DNA from 4 places in the Variovorax sp. 05T418 genome. Region 2 is predicted to be linked to each of the others. Evidence: predicted binding sites of a transcription regulator. Region 2 holds the regulator's gene; each other region holds the start of a gene.

Region 1 (4,177 bases), on a different contig from region 2:
CGTGCCGAGCGCGGAACCGCCCAAGGGCATCGGCGAGCCGGGCCTGCCGCCGCTGGCGCCGGCTTTTGCGAACGCGATCGCGCAACTGACGGGCAAGCCGCTGCGGCAGCTGCCGTTCGACCTGGCTGACACAAAACCGGCATGAGCCGCACCCCGACGCGCATGCACTGAGCCGGGCGGGCACGGAACGGTGTGCGCCCTAACGGCGCAGCGCCGGCGAAGCTTCGGCCTCCTCGATGTGCCCACCCAAAGCGGCATTCGGGCTCGGCTCCGCAGGCCGCCGAAGCGTTGCTTCCTGGGCCAGCCGCGTGGCGATCGCCTGTTCGACGGCCCGGCGCGGCGCAAGCTGTATGCGGCCGCACTGGGCGCAGCGATAAAGCCGCAGCGAAGGGAACAGGCGCATCCACAGCCGCCGCTGGAGCCGTTTCATGTGGGCAAAGCCGCACGTGCAACTTGAAAACAGGTTGTGCAAGACAAGCTCCAAAGGGTTCACGGCACCGAGCTTGTCTGTCGCTGGAACCTCTCAGCTCCAGGCAGCTACGTTGCGTAATTGTTTGTCTAAATTTCGCGCCATTGTGTTGAGATTGGTAACTGTTAACACTCCCACAAAGTGGTGAGTGGCTGCGCGGACCGTTGGGGTATGCCGATGCCTCCGGCATGGGATGCACGGGGCTCAGGGCGTGCTTTCCGGCCGCGGCACGCCCAGCTTGCGCAGCGTCCGGTGGAAGTTGCTGCGGTCGATGCCGGCCTCGCGCGCCGCATTGGCCACGTGCCCGCGGTGCCGCGCCAGCGCATCGGCGAGCCAGGCGCGCTGGAAGGCCTCGGTGGCTTCGCGCAGCGTGGCGCCGCCACTGGCAACGCCCGCGTGCTGGCCTGCCGGCGCCGGTGCAGGTGGCGCAGGCGACGCTGCCGGACCGCCGGCCGCCGCAGCCTCCAGCGCCAGGTGATGCGGCTCGATCGCCGTCCAGCGCGCGCCGCGGCGCTGCTCCCTGAAGGCGCGCAGCGACGCGCGGCTGATCACATGCTCCAGCTCGCGCACGTTGCCGGGCCAGCCGTGCGCGAGCAGGGCGGCCTTGGCGGCCGGCGACAGCCGCAGGTTGCGCGCGCCCAGGCGATGCTGGTTCTCTTCAAGGAAGCCGCCCGCGAGCGCCACCACGTCGCGCCCGCGCTCGCGCAGCGGCGGCACGACCAGCGGATAGACCGAGAGCCGGTGGTAGAGGTCGGCCCGGAAGCGGCCCTGCGCGATCGCCGCGGGCAGGTCGCGGTTGGTGGCCGCGATCACGCGCACGTCGACCTTCAGCGTGCGGTCGCTGCCGGGCCGCTGCAGCTCGCCGCTCTGCAGCACGCGCAGCAGCTTGGCCTGCACCGTCAGCGGCAGTTCGCCGACCTCGTCGAGAAAGAGCGTGCCGCCATCGGCGATCTCGAACTTGCCGTTGCGGTCCTGCACCGCGCCGGTGAAGGCGCCGCGCTTGTGGCCGAAGAGCTCGCTGTCGGCCAGCGTCTCGGGCAACGCCGCGCAGTTCACCTGCACCAGCGGCTGGTCGCTGCGGCGCGAGCGCGCATGCAGGCGCTGCGCCACCAGGTCCTTGCCCACGCCGGTCTCGCCGAGCAGCAGCACCGTGAGGTCGGACACCGCGACCGTGTCGATCTCGCTGCACAGCTGCTTCATCGCGGGGCTGCTGCCAAGGAGCTCGCGCGTGGCGCCGCGGCCCGAGCGCAGGGCCTGGGCCACGGCCTGCTCGCGCATGGCGCGCGCTTCCATTTCCTGGATCGTGTGGGCAGCCTCGATGCCGGTTTCGACCAGCGCCACCAGCGCGTCGAGCTGTGCCGGGCCCACGGCCTCGAAGGTGCCGGCGTCGAGCGCGTCCAGTGTCAGCAAGCCCCAGGTGGCACCGCGCAGGCGCAGCGGCGCGCCCATGCAGTCGTGCACGGGCAGGATGCCCGGCTGGCCCGCGACGAGGCCGTCGTACGGGTCAGGCAGGCCGCAGTCGTGCGGGAAGCGCAGGCCCCGCCCGCTCTCGAGCAGGCGGGCAAAGCGCGGGTGCGAGGCCACGGGGAACTGCCGCCCCAGGGTTTCGTCGCTCAGGCCGTCCACGGCCAGCGGCCGCAGCACGTCGCCGTCGAGCCGCAGCAGCGCGGCGGCATCGCATCGCACGAGGCCGCGCGCAGCGGCAAGGAGCGAGCGGTAGCGCTGCGCCTCGGTGGCCGCGGCCGCTTCGCCCGTGGTCGAATTGACACTGTTTGTGGTCATAAATACAACATGGATCCTGTTGCGAATTTGACCACGTATCGCAAATCCCCAGCGGCGGCGGGCACTTGCGGGGGGCCAGGAGCTGGCACGGATCGTGAGAAGGAAAAGCATCCCAACTGCCGACCCCGAAAGCCACAGATGACCCCGCAAAACATCGCCATCGTCAAAGCCACCGTTCCCGCGCTCCAGGCGCACGGAGAGGCCATCACCAGCCACTTCTACCGGATCATGTTCGAGAGCCATCCGGAGGTGAAGGCCTTCTTCAACGAGGCGCACCAGGCCGCCGGCAGCCAGGCCCGCGCACTGGCGGGCGCGGTGCTGGCCTATGCCACGCACATCGACCGGCTCGAAGAGATTGCAGGCGCGCTGCCGCGCATCATCCAGAAGCACGCCGCGCTGGGCGTGCTGCCCGAGCACTACCCGATCGTCGGCGGCTGCCTGCTGCAGGCCATCAAGGACGTGCTCGGCGAAGCCGCCACCGACGAGATCATCGCGGCCTGGGGCGAGGCCTACCAATCTTTGGCGGCGCTGCTGATTGCCGCAGAGGAAGAGGTCTACCGCGCCAATGCCGCGCAGACCGGCGGCTGGCGCGGCGAGCGCGAGTTCCGCGTGGCGCGCCGCGAGCAGGAGAGCGACGTCATCACCTCCTTCTACCTGGAGCCGACCGACGGCGGCCCGCTGCTCGCGTTCTCGCCCGGCCAGTACCTCACGCTGGTGCTGAACATCGACGGCGAGCCGCTGCGGCGCAACTATTCGCTGTCCGATGCGCCGGGCAAGCCCTTCTACCGCATCAGCGTCAAGCAGGAAGAGGGCGGCCGCGCCTCCAACTGGCTGCACGAGAAGGCCGGGGTCGGCACCGTCTTGCGTGTGCAGGCGCCTTGCGGCGACTTCGTGCTGCAGCCCGCCGGCGAGCGCGTGCGGCCGCTGGTGCTGGTGACAGGCGGCGTGGGCATCACGCCGGCCATGAGCATGCTCGAGTCGATGGCGCACACCGGCCGGCCGGTGCACTTCATCCACGCCGCGCGGCATGGCGGCGCCCATGCGTTCCGCTCGCGCGTCGATGCGCTGGCCGCCCGGCATGCCAACGTGAAGCCGCTCTACGTCTACGACGCGCCGCGCGAATCCGACCGGCCGCATGCGACCGGCTTCGTCACGCGCGAGCTGCTCGCGCAGCAACTGCCGGCCGACCGCGACGTCGACCTCTACTTCCTCGGCCCCAAGCCCTTCATGAAGGCGGTGTATGCGAGCGGCCTGGCGCTGGGCGTGCCCAAGCAGCAGCTGCGCTACGAATTCTTCGGTCCGCTGGAGGCGCTGGAGGCATGAGGCGGGCTACCCCATCTTGTCGACGCTTCGGCTTCACGGGTATAGGATGAAAGTGCACTCACGAGGAGATCCCAAATGCCCGCCCTGAACGCCCCCGAGAGCAGCAGCAGCCGCGCCGTCGAACGCGCGCTGGACGAAAGCAAGCAGGTGAAGAAAACGGTGGAAGAAGCCGCCGACGAGCTCGCCGTCGTTCACGTGGTGCTGGACAAGGGCGTCTCCGAGGACACGCGCACCGACGACCTCGACCGCGCGATCGAGCAGACCGGCCAGATCGAGAAGAAGCTGTCGAAATCGGTCGATCTGCTCGAGAAGGTCGCCGAAGCGCTGGAGACCGAAAGCAACCGCAAGGCGTCCTGAGCAAGCCCCGGCGCGCGCTTCGGCGGCGCGCTTCCTGGGCACCGTCTCCAAGTCGAGAAGCTTGCCTACAAGGACGAGCAGGGCCGGGCCGTACAAAGACCGCATTGGTGGTTGCGTTCCGATGTCCCAAGAGCCTCCAGACGCCGAAAGCGTATGCATGCCGCTCACTACGATCCTTGTCGAGGACAGCCGGACGATCCGGGACAACCTGATTCCCGCACTCGAAGAGCTGGCCGGCGCCCGTGT
Region 2 (4,177 bases):
CCGGCTGGTATGCGGTCGTCGCGCTGGCGCTGTCGTCGGCGGCGCCGCGCTCGGCCTATCTGCGCTACAAGGCCTGGATCGACCGCGCGGCCGGCGGCGTGATGGTGCTGCTGGGCCTCAAGCTGCTGTCGGGCGTGCGCAGCAGCAGCTGAGCCGCGCGGACTACAGCAGGCTCTCGGGCGTCAGCGGCGCCAGCATCTCGAGCATGGTGCGGCCCCAGAAATCGGAGTCGGGCTCCTCGTTCAGCACGGTGGTCCGGCCGGCCTCCTCCTCGCTGATCCACTCGATGCGCGCATTGCCGCTGTCCTTCGCAAAGCGCAGCCGGTAGGCGCCCTGCTGCTTCAGCACCTCGATGAGCTTGAGCGTCTGCTGCGCCATCTCGGGGCTGCGGATGAACAGGCCGATCTCGGTGTTGTGCGTTTCGGAGCGCGGGTCGAAGTTCATCGAGCCAACGAAAAGAACCTGCCGGTCGATCACCGCCGACTTGGCATGCAGCCGCCCCACCGAAGTGCCGAACAGGCCGAGGCGCACGCTGCGACGCGTGCGCGTGGTGCTCAGTTCGTACAGCTCGGCGCCGAGCTCGAGCATCTCGGGCCGGTAGCGGCGGTAGGCGGTGTGGACCAGCGGCTCGTCGGTGGCGGCGAAGGAATTGGTGACGATGCTGATCTTCACGTTGCGCCGGCGGATCTCGCGCATCACTTCGAGCCCCGCCTTGCCCGGGATCAGGTAGGGCGAGACGATGGTCACCTCGGAGCGCGCGCGGCGCATCTGCTCGACCACGTTGTAGCGCACGCTGTCGACGTCGAGCAGCGGCACGCCGCCGTACGAGGCGGTCTTGCCGATCACGCGCTCGGGCGAATCGGCATACGCCTCGGCCAGCGTCCAGATCAGGTCGAGCTTGCCGGCATCCAGGTCTTCGGCGATCGGGCTGTAGCCGAGCAGGTCGTTGGGCGCGGGCCGGGGCGGCGGCGGCGTGGTGTCCGGGCCGGTGGCGGTGTCGAAGCGCTTCTGCAGCTCGTCACGTGTCAGTGTGCTGGCCACCACCGACTGGACCGGCCGCACATAGACGCTGTTCCAGTACTGGTCGAACAGCGCGCCCAGGCGCGGAATCAGCGCGCCGGCGACGAAGGTATCGAGATCGAGAAAATTCTCGCCCGCCGTGCGCCTGAAATACTGGTTGCCGATGTTGCGCCCGCCCGCCACCGCCATCGCGCCATCGGCGATGAAGAGCTTGTTGTGCATGCGCCGGTTGACGCGGCTGAAGTCGAACAGCGAGGCGGTGAAGCGCCTGAGCAGGCTGCCGCGCCCGGCCGGAAAGGGATTGAACAGGCGCAGCTCGACATTCGGCGTGGCGGCCAGGCCGAGCAGCAGCTCGTCCTCGCCCGAGGTGTAGAGATCGTCCATCAGGAGCCGCACGCGCACGCCGCGCCGGGCCGCATCGCGCAGCGCGCGCAGCAGGTAGCGGCCGGTCTCGTCGTTCTCGATCTGGTAGTACTGCACGTCGAGCGTGCGCTGGGCGCGCCGCGCGAGCTGGATGCGCGTGTCGAAGGCGAAATCGCCGCCCGGCATCAGGCGAAAGCCGCTCAGGTCGGGGTCGGGCTGCGAGGCCAGCGCGATCTTGCCGAGCGCGGTGTCGGCCGAGGCGGCCATGGCCCGGGTGCCCGGGCGCGGCGCCTCGTCGGGCAGGGTGGCGCAGCCGGCGAACAGCAGCACCGCCGCCATGGCGAAGACCCATTGCCCACAGCGCGACAGCAGGCGACGGGCCATCGGCGGCTTTCTACAGCGCCTTGCGGAGGTTGGCGGGCGCGATGCGCAGGGCCTCGCGGTACTTGGCCACGGTGCGGCGCGCGCACTCGATGCCCTGCTCCTTGAGCATCTCGGAGATCTGGCTGTCGGACAGCGGCTTCTTGATGCTCTCGGAGCTCACGAACTGCTTGATCAGCGCGCGCACCGCGGTGCTCGATGCATTGCCGCCGGTCTCGGTGCCCAGCGCCGAGCCGAAGAAGTACTTGAGCTCGACCGTGCCGAAAGGCGTGGACATGTACTTGGCCGTGGTCACGCGCGAGATGGTCGATTCGTGCAGGCCGAGTTCGTCGGCAATCTCGCGCAGCACCAGGGGTCGCATCGCGAGCTCGCCGTGCACGAAGAAGCTCTTCTGCCGCTCGACGATGGCGTTGCTCACGCGCAGGATGGTGTCGAAGCGCTGCTGGATGTTCTTGATGAACCAGCGCGCCTCCTGCAGCCGCTGCGACAGCGCCTGGCTGCCCTCGCCCTTGTGCGACTTGAGCGCGCCGGCATAGATGTCGTGCACGCGCAGCCGCGGCATCACTTCGGGGTTGAGCATGACGCGGAACTTGGCATTGGTGCCGCGGCCGATCTTGGTGACGATCACGTCGGGAATCACGATGTTGCGCTCGACATCGACAAAACGGCGGCCCGGCTTGGGCTCCAGGCGCGAGATGACCTGCAGCGCCGAGCGCACCAGCTCTTCGTTGGTGCGCGTGAGCGTGGCCAGGCGCTTGAAGTCGCGCCGCGCGAGCAGCTCCATCGGCTGCTTGCAGATCGCGATGGCGGTCTTGCGCACCAGCGCCTGTTCCTCGGTCTCGCTTTCGCTGGCGAGCGCGCGCAGCTGGATGCAAAGGCATTCGCCCAGGTCGCGCGCGCCGACGCCGGCCGGCTCCAGGCTCTGCAGCAGGCCGAGCGCCACCTGGAAGTGGTGCACCAGCTCGTCGAACTGGTCGTTGTCGTCGCCCGCGAGGCCCGAGGCCAGCGCCGGCAGGGAGTCTTCGAGATAGCCGTCGTCGTTGAGCGATTCGATCAGGAAGCGCAGCGCGGCGCTGTCGTTCTCGTTGAGCCGCAGGCTCAGCGCCTGCCGGTGCAGGAAGGACTGCAGCGACTCCTGGCTGCGCGCGAGCTCGGTGGCGTCGGCGCGCTCGTCGTCGCCCAGGTTGTTCTGGCGCGCGGGGGCATCGCTGCCCCATTCGCTGTCGTCGGGCGCCATGTCGACGGTGCCGTCGCCTTCCCAGTCGGGCTCGCGCTCGGTGGCGTCGGCGGCGGGAACCTCGGACTCGGCCGTGGAGGCGGTTTCGCTGGACGTGGCGGTCGCGCTGCTGGCCGGGGCCGAGCTGAATTCGCCCTCGGCGGCTTCACCGGCCTCGTCGCGCGGCACCGGCGTGTCGATGGCGTCGAGCCCGAATTCCTCGCGCGCGGCTTCTTCCGCGGTGCGTTCGAGGAACGGGTTCTCGTCCAGCATCTGCTCCACTTCCTGGCTCAGTTCGAGCGTGGACAGCTGCAGCAGCCGGATCGACTGCTGCAGCTGGGGCGTGAGCGCCAGGTGCTGCGAAACGCGAAGGGACAGCCCTTGCTTCATGGAGACCGACTCCTCCCTTACATCCGGAAGTGCTCGCCGAGGTACACCCTGCGTACTTCGGCGTTGTCGACGATCTCCGAGGGTGTGCCTTGTGCCAGCACATGCCCGTCGCTGATGATGAACGCGTGATCGCAGATGCCCAGCGTTTCACGCACGTTGTGGTCGGTGATGAGCACGCCGATGCCGCGCTCCTTCAGGAAGCTGATGATCCGTTGGATTTCGATCACCGCGATCGGGTCGATGCCGGCAAAGGGCTCGTCCAGCAGGATGAAGCGCGGCTGCGTGGCCAGCGCGCGGGCGATCTCGACCCGGCGCCGCTCGCCGCCCGAGAGCGCGAGCGCGGGCGAATCGCGAAGATGGTCCACCCGCAGGTCGGCCAAAAGGCCCGAGAGGCGCTCCTCGATGCGCTGCTTGGTTAGCGGCGCGGGCTTGCCGCTGGCGTCGGGCTCGCGCTGGAGCTCGAGCACGGCGCGCACGTTTTCCTCGACCGTGAGCTTGCGGAAGATCGAGGCTTCCTGCGGCAGGTAGCTCAGGCCCATGCGCGCGCGCCGGTGGATCGGCATGTGGGCGATGGGCTCGCCGTCGATGGTGATCTCGCCCGCATCGGCCCGCACCAGCCCCACGATCATGTAGAACGAGGTGGTCTTGCCGGCGCCGTTGGGGCCGAGCAGCCCGACGACCTCGCCCTTTTGCACGTCGAGCGAGACATCCCGCACGACCTTGCGGCTGCCGTAGCTCTTCTGCAGGCCGCGCACCACCAGGCGGCTGCCCGGCGTGCCGTCGGCGTTCTGGGTTCCAGCGGCTTCG
Region 3 (4,177 bases), on a different contig from region 2:
CATGACCTGCTGCGCGCCCGCGAACTTGAGCGGCTCCACGTCGAGGCCGGCTTCCTTGAAGTAGCCGCGGTCGACCGCGGCAAAGAAAGGCAGGCCCGCGGCCACGGGCCAGAAGCCGATGCGGATCTTGGGCGCGGCCTGCGCACGCACGATGGCGGGCGCAGCCAGCACGGCCAGCCCCGCGGCGCCGGCCTGCAGCAACTGGCGGCGCGACGCGGCGCCGGCGGGCGATTTCTCAGGAATGCACATGAAGACTCCTCGATCGGTCAGATTGGAATGGCTTGGGAAGAGGCCGCGGCGCGGCTCGCGATGTAGGCACGCCAGCCGCCGTGGTGGCTCACGTCTTCGGCGCCTGCGAGCGCATGGCCTTCGCAGATGAAGCCGTGCACCCAGCTGCCGTCGGCGAGCTCCACGCTGCCCAGGCCCAGCGGGGGCGGGATCAGCGCGAGGAAGCTGCCGATCTCGGCCACGGGAACGGACCACACTTCGAGCGCAATGGCGGCTCCGCCGGCCGTGCTGCGCTGCAGCCCCGGCTTGGGCGGCACGGTGCCCGGCAAGGCGTGCAGGCGGTAGTGCGGCGAGGTGGTGGTGGCACGCAGCAGCGTGGCGCCGCGTTCGGTGAGCTGGCCATTGAGCGGCATGCCCGAGAGGTGCGCGCCGACGACGGCGATGGGCATGGCCTGCACCGGCGAAGCGCCCAGGCCCGGAATGGGGCGCGGCTCGGGCAGCGGCAAGCCCGTGGCGCCCTGCGGCAGGCCGTTGGCGTGGTGATAGCGCTGCCCCAGCTCGGCCAGCGCAAGATCGCTGCCGCACGGGCCGATCAGCGTGATGCCGAAGGGCAGGCCGTCGGCGCGCAGCGCGCTCGGCACCGAGATGGCGGCGTAGTCCAGCAGGTTGACGAAGTTGGTGTACGCGCCGAGGTTGCGGTTGAGCACCACGGGATCGGCGCGCATCTGCTCGCGCGTGTAGTGCGTGGGCGCGGTCGGCACCAGCAGCAGGTCGATGCCGCGCCACATCGGCTCGACCTGCTGCGCGATGGCACGCAGCCGGGTCTGCGCCTCGAACACATCGGCGGCGCTGTAGCCGCGGCCGCTTTCGAGGATGCCGCGCACCGGCTCGATCACCTGGGAGCCGTGCGCATCGAAGAACCCGCGCACCGCGGCATAGCGCTCGGCCACGAGCGCGCTCTCGTAGAGCAGCGCGGCGGCCTCGGCCAGCGGCGCGTAGGGAATTTCCACGGCCGTGCCGCCGAGGGCGGCGAGCCGCAGCTGCGCATCGCGGAAGGCTTCTTCGGCCGCGGCATCGCCGAAGAAGCGGAGCGTGTCGGGCACGCCGAAACGGAAGGCCGGCGGAAACGGATGGCTGCGCAGCGCAAGTGCCCGCGAGTAAGGATCGCGCGCGTCAGGCCCGGCGGCTGCAAGAAGCACGTCGACGGCCAGGCCGACGCTGCGCGCGAAGATCGACACGCAGTCCGCGCTCTGGGCGGCGGGCACCACGCCGAAGGCGCTCAGCAGGCCGCGCGAGGGCTTGAGCCCGACGATGTTGTTGAGCCCGGCGGGCACGCGGCCCGAGCCGGCGGTGTCGGTGCCGAGCGCGAAATCGGCCTCGCCGGCGGCCACCACGTAGGCCGAGCCCGAACTGGAGCCGCCCGAGACATAGCGCGCGTCGAAGGCATTGGGCACTTCGCCATACGGCGAGCGCGTGCCGTTCAGGCCGCAGGCGAACTGGTCGAGGTTGGTCTTTCCGAGCAGCGATGCACCGGCATCGAGCAGCTTCTGCACCACGGCCGAGTGCTCAGCCGGCCGGCGGTCGAAGGCCGGGCAGGCGGCCGTGGTGGGCACGCCGGCCACGTCGATGTTGTCCTTGACGGCGAAGCGCAGGCCGGCGAGAGGCCCCGCGTCCGCGCCGGGCACGGGCCGGGGAAAGCGGGCAATCCACGCTGCGGCAGCCGATCCGTTTTCTTCATGCACCATCATCAGGCATCCAAACTTGTGTACAAGTCGAGATGCAAGCAATGTGCCAGGCGACCGAAGGCCGTCCTTCAAAAGATCCTGTTCAGGGTTTTGCTCCCTCTCCCTCCGGGAGAGGGTTGGGGTGAGGGCTCCGTGCCGCCGATGAAGCGCGGCTCACATATGAAGGCCGCCGCCCTCACCCCCGCCCTCTCCCGGAGGGAGAGGGAGTAAGACCTCAGCTACGCTTGGCTTCCCGGTAAAGCCCCTCGACCTTCGGCAGGTTGGCCTCGAGCTTCTGGATCCGGTCCGGCCCGCTCGGGTGGGTCGACAGAAAGCTGAGGCCGCCCTGGTTCTTCGACGCCGCGGCCATCTTCTTCCAGAGCGACACCGAGGCCTGCGGGTCGTAGCCCGCGCGCGCTGCAAGCTCGAGCCCGACGAGATCGGCCTCGGTCTCGTCGCTGCGGCTGAACTTGAGGGTCAGCAGCTGCGTGCCGGCGCGCGCCGCCAGATCGCCCATCTGGCCCAGGCCCAGCAGCTGCGCGCCGATGGAAAGCGCCGCGCCGGTGCCCGCGCTCTTGGCCATGCGGGCACGCGCATGCTCGCGCAGCGCGTGGGCCATCTCATGGCCCATCACCATGGCGACCTCGTCGTCGCTGAGCTTGAGCTGTTCGAGGATGCCGGTGAAGAAGGCGATCTTGCCGCCGGGCATGCAGAAGGCGTTGATCTGCTTGCTGCCGATCAGGTTGACCTCCCACTTCCATTCACGCGCGCGCGCGTTCCACGGCGTCGCAAAAGGAATCAGCCGGTTCGCGATGGTGCGCAGCCGCTGCAGCTGCGCATTGCCGTCGCCCGCGAGCGCACGCTTGGCGCGCGCCTGCTCCAGCAGCTGGCCGTACTGCTGCACGCCGGCGGCCTCGATCCGGTCGGCCGGCACCAGGTTGCGCGCCACCGAGGCATTGCCCACGTTCACCTGCGCCAGGGCCGGTCCGGCCAGCGCGGCGCCGGCCGCCAGCAGGAAGGCCCGCCGCGGCTGCCATGCCGAGGCGCGCAGCGCCGAGGAAGCCGCGGAAGAAACAACAAGAAGCTCGCATCGTGTGCACATGCGCGGATCATAGGAACAATTGCCGACAAAAAGACGGCTCGGCAGGCGGCGCGCGCTCATGGACAATCCGGAGTTCATGTCTGCCCAGCCCGCCGAAACCTCCACCGCCCCCTCCCTGCCCTGGCGCGATGCGCTGAAGGTCTACCTCGAGCCCGCCACGCTGCGCATGCTGGCGCTGGGCTTTTCCGCCGGCCTGCCGCTGCTGCTGGTGCTGGGCACGCTGAGCTTTCGGCTGCGCGAGGCGGGCATCGACCGCACCACCATCGGCTACCTGAGCTGGGTGGGCCTGGCCTATGGCTTCAAGTGGGTCTGGGCGCCGCTGGTCGACCGGCTGCCGCTGCCGCCGCTGACCACGCTGCTCGGGCGCCGGCGCGGCTGGCTGCTGCTGGCGCAGGGGATGGTGGTCGCGGGGCTGGTCGGCATGGCGCTCAACGATCCGCGCCAGGGCCTCGCGCCGCTGATCTGGTGCGCGCTGCTGGTGGCCTTCGGCTCGGCCACGCAGGACATCGCGCTGGACGCCTTCCGCATCGAGTCGGCCGAAACGCGCAAGCAGGCCGCGCTCGCCGCCGCCTATCAAACAGGCTACCGCCTGGCGATGATCTGGGCCGGCGCCGGCGTGCTGTGGGTGGCGGCCTGGGCCGAGGTGGCGCCGGCAGCAGCGGCCGCCACGGGCGCGGCGGCCTACCAGAACGGCGCGTGGAAGACGGCCTACCTGGTGATGGCGGCCTCGATGGCGGTGGGCGTGCTGACCGTGCTGCTCTCGCCCGAGCCGGTGCGCCGCGTGCTGCCCAAGCCGAAGAACGCGGCCGAATGGCTGCAAAGCGTGCTGATCGAGCCCTTTGCCGACTTCATCCGCCGCTACAAGTGGCAGGCCGCGCTGATCCTCTCGCTGATTGCCATCTACCGCATCAGCGACGTGGTGATGGGCATCATGGCCAACCCCTTCTACGTGGACATGGGCTTCACCAAGGACGAGGTGGCCACGGTCAGCAAGATCTACGGCGTGGTCATGACGCTGGCCGGCGCCTTCGTGGGCGGCGTGCTGTCGATGCGGCTGGGCGTGATGCGCGTGCTGATGCTGGGCGCGGTGCTGAGCGCGGCGAGCAACCTGCTCTTTGCCTGG
Region 4 (4,177 bases), on a different contig from region 2:
CGGTCATGAACTTCTCGGCCGAGAGGCGGGTCTCGAACGCGGCGTTGTAGAGGAACTCGGTGTGGGCGACCAGTTCCTTCCAGTTGTGGGCCGGATGGATGTTGACTTCGATCACGCCCGGGTCGGGTGTGACGGCCAGCATCTTCAGACGCGGATCGCGCGGCGGCGGATAGCCTTCCATCACGATGCGCATGCCGAGCTGCTGCGCGGTGGCTTCGACGGCCGCGACCAGGTCCAGGTAGTCCTCCAGGCGCGCGAGCGGCGGCATGAAGACATAGAGCACGCCCGAGGCGCTGCCCTTTTTCTCGGCCGCGGGGCCATTGGCGCGGCGCGGATCGCGCACTTCGACGCACAGCGCGGTGCGCGTGACCCAGTGGGCCGATTCGCCGCGCACCGGCTGGCGCGTGGACGGCGTGGCGGAAGAGCGGGTGGCTGCGGCTGCGTCGTCGGCTGCGGTGGCATCGCCGCTCGCGGCCGTGCCTGCGGCGGCCGTCTCGCCCGGCGCCTGCATGCGCAGGGCCGCAGGCACCACCGGCGGCGCACCGAAGGCATAGGGCACGGCGCCCAGGTCGGCGCCCGCTGCGCCGCCGGCCGGCACGGCATAGCGCGCGCGGTAGTCGGCCGAACTCGGCAGCGCGGCGCGCGGCGCGGTGGGGTCGCGCTCGACCAGGTAGGGGTAGTCGCCCTTGCTGGCCCAGGGCTGCGAATCGAGCGGCAGGCGGTAGCCCATCGGCGAATCGCCCGGGATCAGGTAGAGCCGGTCGTCGCGCAGGAACCAGGGGCCGGTCTTCCAGCCCGGGCCTTCGAGCGCGGGCGCGTCGGCATTGGCGTTGGCGGGTTCCAGCGGCAGCATGTAGCCGATGACCGCGTCGAGCTTCTGCGTGAACACGCGGCGCAGGCGGACGCGCTCGAGCTCGTCGTCGAGCTTCGATTCGAAGGGGTCGACGTTGACCGGCAGGCGGCGTTCGCGCCAGAGGTAGTAGTAGACGTCTTCGTAGCCGGGCTGGACGTAGCGCTCGGTGATGCCGAGCTTGTGCGCCAGCACGGTGGTGAAGCGGCGCGCGTCTTCGCTCGTGTAGTGCGTGGGCACGCGCTCGTCGGCGAAGAGTTCGGGGTCGTGCCAGAGCGTCTGGCCGTCGGCGCGCCAGAAGATCGACAGCGCCCAGCGCGGCAATTGCTCGCCCGGGTACCACTTGCCCTGGCCGAAGTGCAGGAAGCCGCCCTGGCCGTATTCGGCGCGCAGCTTGTGCACGAGCTCGGTGGCATAGCCGCGCTTGGTGGGGCCGAGCGCATCGGTGTTCCACTCGGGCGCGTCGCGGTCGCTGGTGGCCACGTAGGTGGGCTCGCCGCCCATCGTGAGCCGCACGTCGCCGGCTTTCAGCCGCGCATCGACAGCGTCGCCGAGCGCGAGCACCTCGGCCCATTGCTCCTCGGTGTAGGGCTTGGTCACGCGCGGCGATTCGTAGATGCGCGTGACCTTCATCTCATGGCCGAAGTCGACCTCGGCTTCGTCCACCCCGCCTTCGATGGGCGCGGCGCTCGAAGGCGTGGGCGTGCAGGCGAGCGGGATGTGGCCTTCGCCGGCCAAAAGGCCCGAGGTGGCATCCAGGCCGATCCAGCCCGCGCCGGGCAGGAAGACCTCGCACCAGGCGTGCAGGTCGGTGAAGTCGACCGTGGTGCCGCTCGGGCCGTCGAGCGCCTTGACGTCGGGCGTGAGCTGGATCAGGTAGCCCGAGACGAAGCGCGCGGCCAGGCCGCAATGGCGCAGCAGCTGCACCAGCAGCCAGCCCGAGTCGCGGCAGGAGCCGCTGCCGCTGGTGAGCGTTTCTTCCGGCGTCTGCACGCCGGGCTCCATGCGGATCAGGTAGTTGACGTCCTGCTGCACCTGCTGGTTGAGGCCGACCAGGAAGTCGATGGTGCGCTGCTCCTTGCGCTCGATCTTGTCGAGGTAGGCCGCGAGCAGCGGCGTGGGTTCCTCGGTGACGAGGTAGGGCGCGAGTTCCTCGGCCTGCGAGGCGGTGTACTTGAACGGGAAGTTCTCGGCCTGCGGTTCGAGGAAGAAGTCGAAGGGGTTGTAGACCGCCATCTCGACGACCAGGTCGACCGTGACCTTGAACTCGCGCGTCTTCTCGGGAAACACGAGCCGCGCCTGGTAGTTGGCGAACGGGTCCTGCATCCAGTTGACGAAGTGCTCGGCCGGCTCGACCTGCAGCGAATACGAGATGACGTTGCTGCGGCAGTGCGGCGCGGGGCGCAAGCGCACGACCTGCGGGCCCAACTGCACCAGGCGGTCGTATTTGTAGTGGGTGACGTGGTGGAGTGCGGCGTGAATGGACATGCGTTTTGTGTGCAGTACTGCGAGATTGCATCGAAAAGATGTCTCTTGTGAGACGCATACTAGCCCAGAAGCAAAGCAATTAACGCGCCACTGAGCGCGAGCATGGGGAGGGTTTGCATCATGTGTTATGGAGTTGGCCGGTGAGACCGGCACGTGCCGCGGCGGCGTCGTGGGCCTTTGCTGCGCTGGGCGGATCGCTGCTCGGCGCGGCCTTGCAACTGCAGCAGCCGCGGCTGTGGAGCGCGGGTGCCTATGCGGCGCTGCTCTTCGCGGGCCTTGCGGGGCTGGCGGTGCTGTCGCGCCGATGGCGATGGCACCTTCGCATGCCAGCAGGGCTTGCGATGGCCCTTGCGCTGGCCTGCGGTGCGCTTGCCGCCGGCGGGCTCGCGGGCTGGCGCGCGGCGGTCTACGCAGCGGGCGCGCTCGACCCGGCCCTCGAAGGCCGCGACCTGCGGGTGGTGGGCGTGGTCGCGCAGATGCCCCAGCGCAACGAGGGCGGCACGCGCTTTCGGCTCGATGTGGAGTCGGCGCGCTGGGCGGATGGGCGCGCCGGGGCTGCGCCACGCGTTCCGGCGCGCATCGCGCTCGGCTGGTACCGCGAGGACAGCTCTCTCTGGGGGCGCGCCACGGAAGGCCGAGCCACCGCCGGCGACGCGGCCGCGCTGCATGCGGGCGAGCGCTGGCGCCTCACGGTGCGGCTCAAGGCGCCGCACGGCAATCTCAATCCGCACGGCTTCGACAGCGAACTGTGGCTCTGGGAGCAGGGCGTGCATGCCAGCGGCTATGTGCGAACCGGCGCCCGCGATGCCGCGCCGGCACGCCTGCAATCCACATGGCTGCATCCGATCGAGCGTGCGCGGGAGGCGGTGCGCGACGCGGTGTTCGAGCGCGTGGCCGACGCGCGGCAGGCCGGCGTCATCGCCGCCCTCGTCACCGGCGACCAAGGCGCCATCGACCGCAGCGACTGGGACGTGTTCCGCGCCACCGGCGTGGCCCACCTGATGTCGATCTCGGGGCTGCACATCACCATGTTCGCCTGGCTTGCCGCGCACGTGGTGGGCGCGCTGTGGCGGCGCAGCGGCTGGCTGATGCTTCGCGTTCCCGCGCCGCAGGCCGCGCTGGCCGGCGGCGTGCTGCTGGCCGGGCTCTATGCGCTTTTCAGCGGCTGGGGCGTGCCTTCGCAGCGCACGGTGTGGATGCTCGCGACCGCGGCGCTGCTGCGGCTCACGGGGCGGCGCTGGCCGTGGCCCCATGTCTGGCTGCTGATCGCGGCGGTGGTGGTGGCCGTCGACCCGTGGGCGCTGATGCAGGCCGGCTTCTGGCTCAGCTTCGTGGCGGTCGGCATCCTGTTCGCGACCGGCTTCATGCGGCCGGCCGAGGAGGCGGCGGGCCGGTCGGCCCGGCTGCTGGCCTTCTTCCGCGAGCAGTGGGTGATCACGCTGGCGCTGACGCCATTGAGCCTGCTGCTTTTCCAGCAGGTGTCGGTGGTGGGGCTGCTGGCCAATGCGGTGGCGATCCCCTGGGTCACGCTGGTGGTCACGCCGCTGGCGATGCTGGGGGCGGTGGCGCCGCCGCTCTGGGAGCTTGCCGCCTGGGCCGTGCAGGCGCTGGCCCTGCTGCTGCGGTGGCTGGCCGCACTGCCGTATGCCACGCTCTCGATGGCGGCGCCGCCCGTGTGGATGGCGGCCTGCGGCGTGGCGGGCGGCGTCCTGCTTGCGATGCGGCTGCCGTGGTCGCTGCGCACGCTGGGCCTGCCGCTCCTCTTGCCGGTGCTGCTCTGGCACGCGCCCCGGCCGGCCGCGGGGCAGTTCGAACTGCTGGCTGCGGACATCGGGCAGG

What was found. Region 2 encodes sigma-54, which starts transcription at its own class of promoters, with help from an activator protein. Its sites were predicted from a motif close to TGGCANGNAANCTGCTTT; they were not measured.
Region 1: a site for sigma-54 is predicted at 2,335-2,352, ahead of hmpA (NO-inducible flavohemoprotein). Genes of this name have one in related genera too.
Region 3: a site for sigma-54 is predicted at 2,005-2,022, ahead of atzF (allophanate hydrolase). Genes of this name have one in related genera too.
Region 4: a site for sigma-54 is predicted at 2,411-2,428, ahead of AC1DMS_RS24305 (transglutaminase family protein). Genes of this name have one in related genera too.

Annotation. Positions count from the first base shown of each region.
Region 1 covers NZ_JBFTLJ010000001.1:574,247-578,423, reverse strand. Annotated here, with positions in the region: gene AC1DMS_RS02890 (xanthine dehydrogenase family protein molybdopterin-binding subunit) at 1-145, shown strand, start outside; gene AC1DMS_RS02885 (hypothetical protein) at 200-430, opposite strand; gene norR (nitric oxide reductase transcriptional regulator NorR) at 674-2,251, opposite strand; gene hmpA (NO-inducible flavohemoprotein) at 2,390-3,574, shown strand; gene AC1DMS_RS02870 (hypothetical protein) at 3,650-3,931, shown strand; gene AC1DMS_RS02865 (response regulator) at 4,089-4,177, shown strand, end outside.
Region 2 covers NZ_JBFTLJ010000011.1:81,894-86,070, reverse strand. Annotated here, with positions in the region: gene AC1DMS_RS21695 (LysE family translocator) at 1-152, shown strand, start outside; gene AC1DMS_RS21690 (phospholipase D family protein) at 163-1,767, opposite strand; gene AC1DMS_RS21685 (RNA polymerase factor sigma-54) at 1,778-3,370, opposite strand; gene lptB (LPS export ABC transporter ATP-binding protein) at 3,388-4,177, opposite strand, start outside.
Region 3 covers NZ_JBFTLJ010000009.1:53,622-57,798, forward strand. Annotated here, with positions in the region: gene AC1DMS_RS18785 (ABC transporter substrate-binding protein) at 1-249, opposite strand, end outside; gene atzF (allophanate hydrolase) at 267-1,976, opposite strand; gene AC1DMS_RS18795 (M48 family metallopeptidase) at 2,188-3,054, opposite strand; gene AC1DMS_RS18800 (AmpG family muropeptide MFS transporter) at 3,113-4,177, shown strand, end outside.
Region 4 covers NZ_JBFTLJ010000014.1:34,639-38,815, reverse strand. Annotated here, with positions in the region: gene AC1DMS_RS24305 (transglutaminase family protein) at 1-2,338, opposite strand, end outside; gene AC1DMS_RS24300 (DNA internalization-related competence protein ComEC/Rec2) at 2,479-4,177, shown strand, end outside.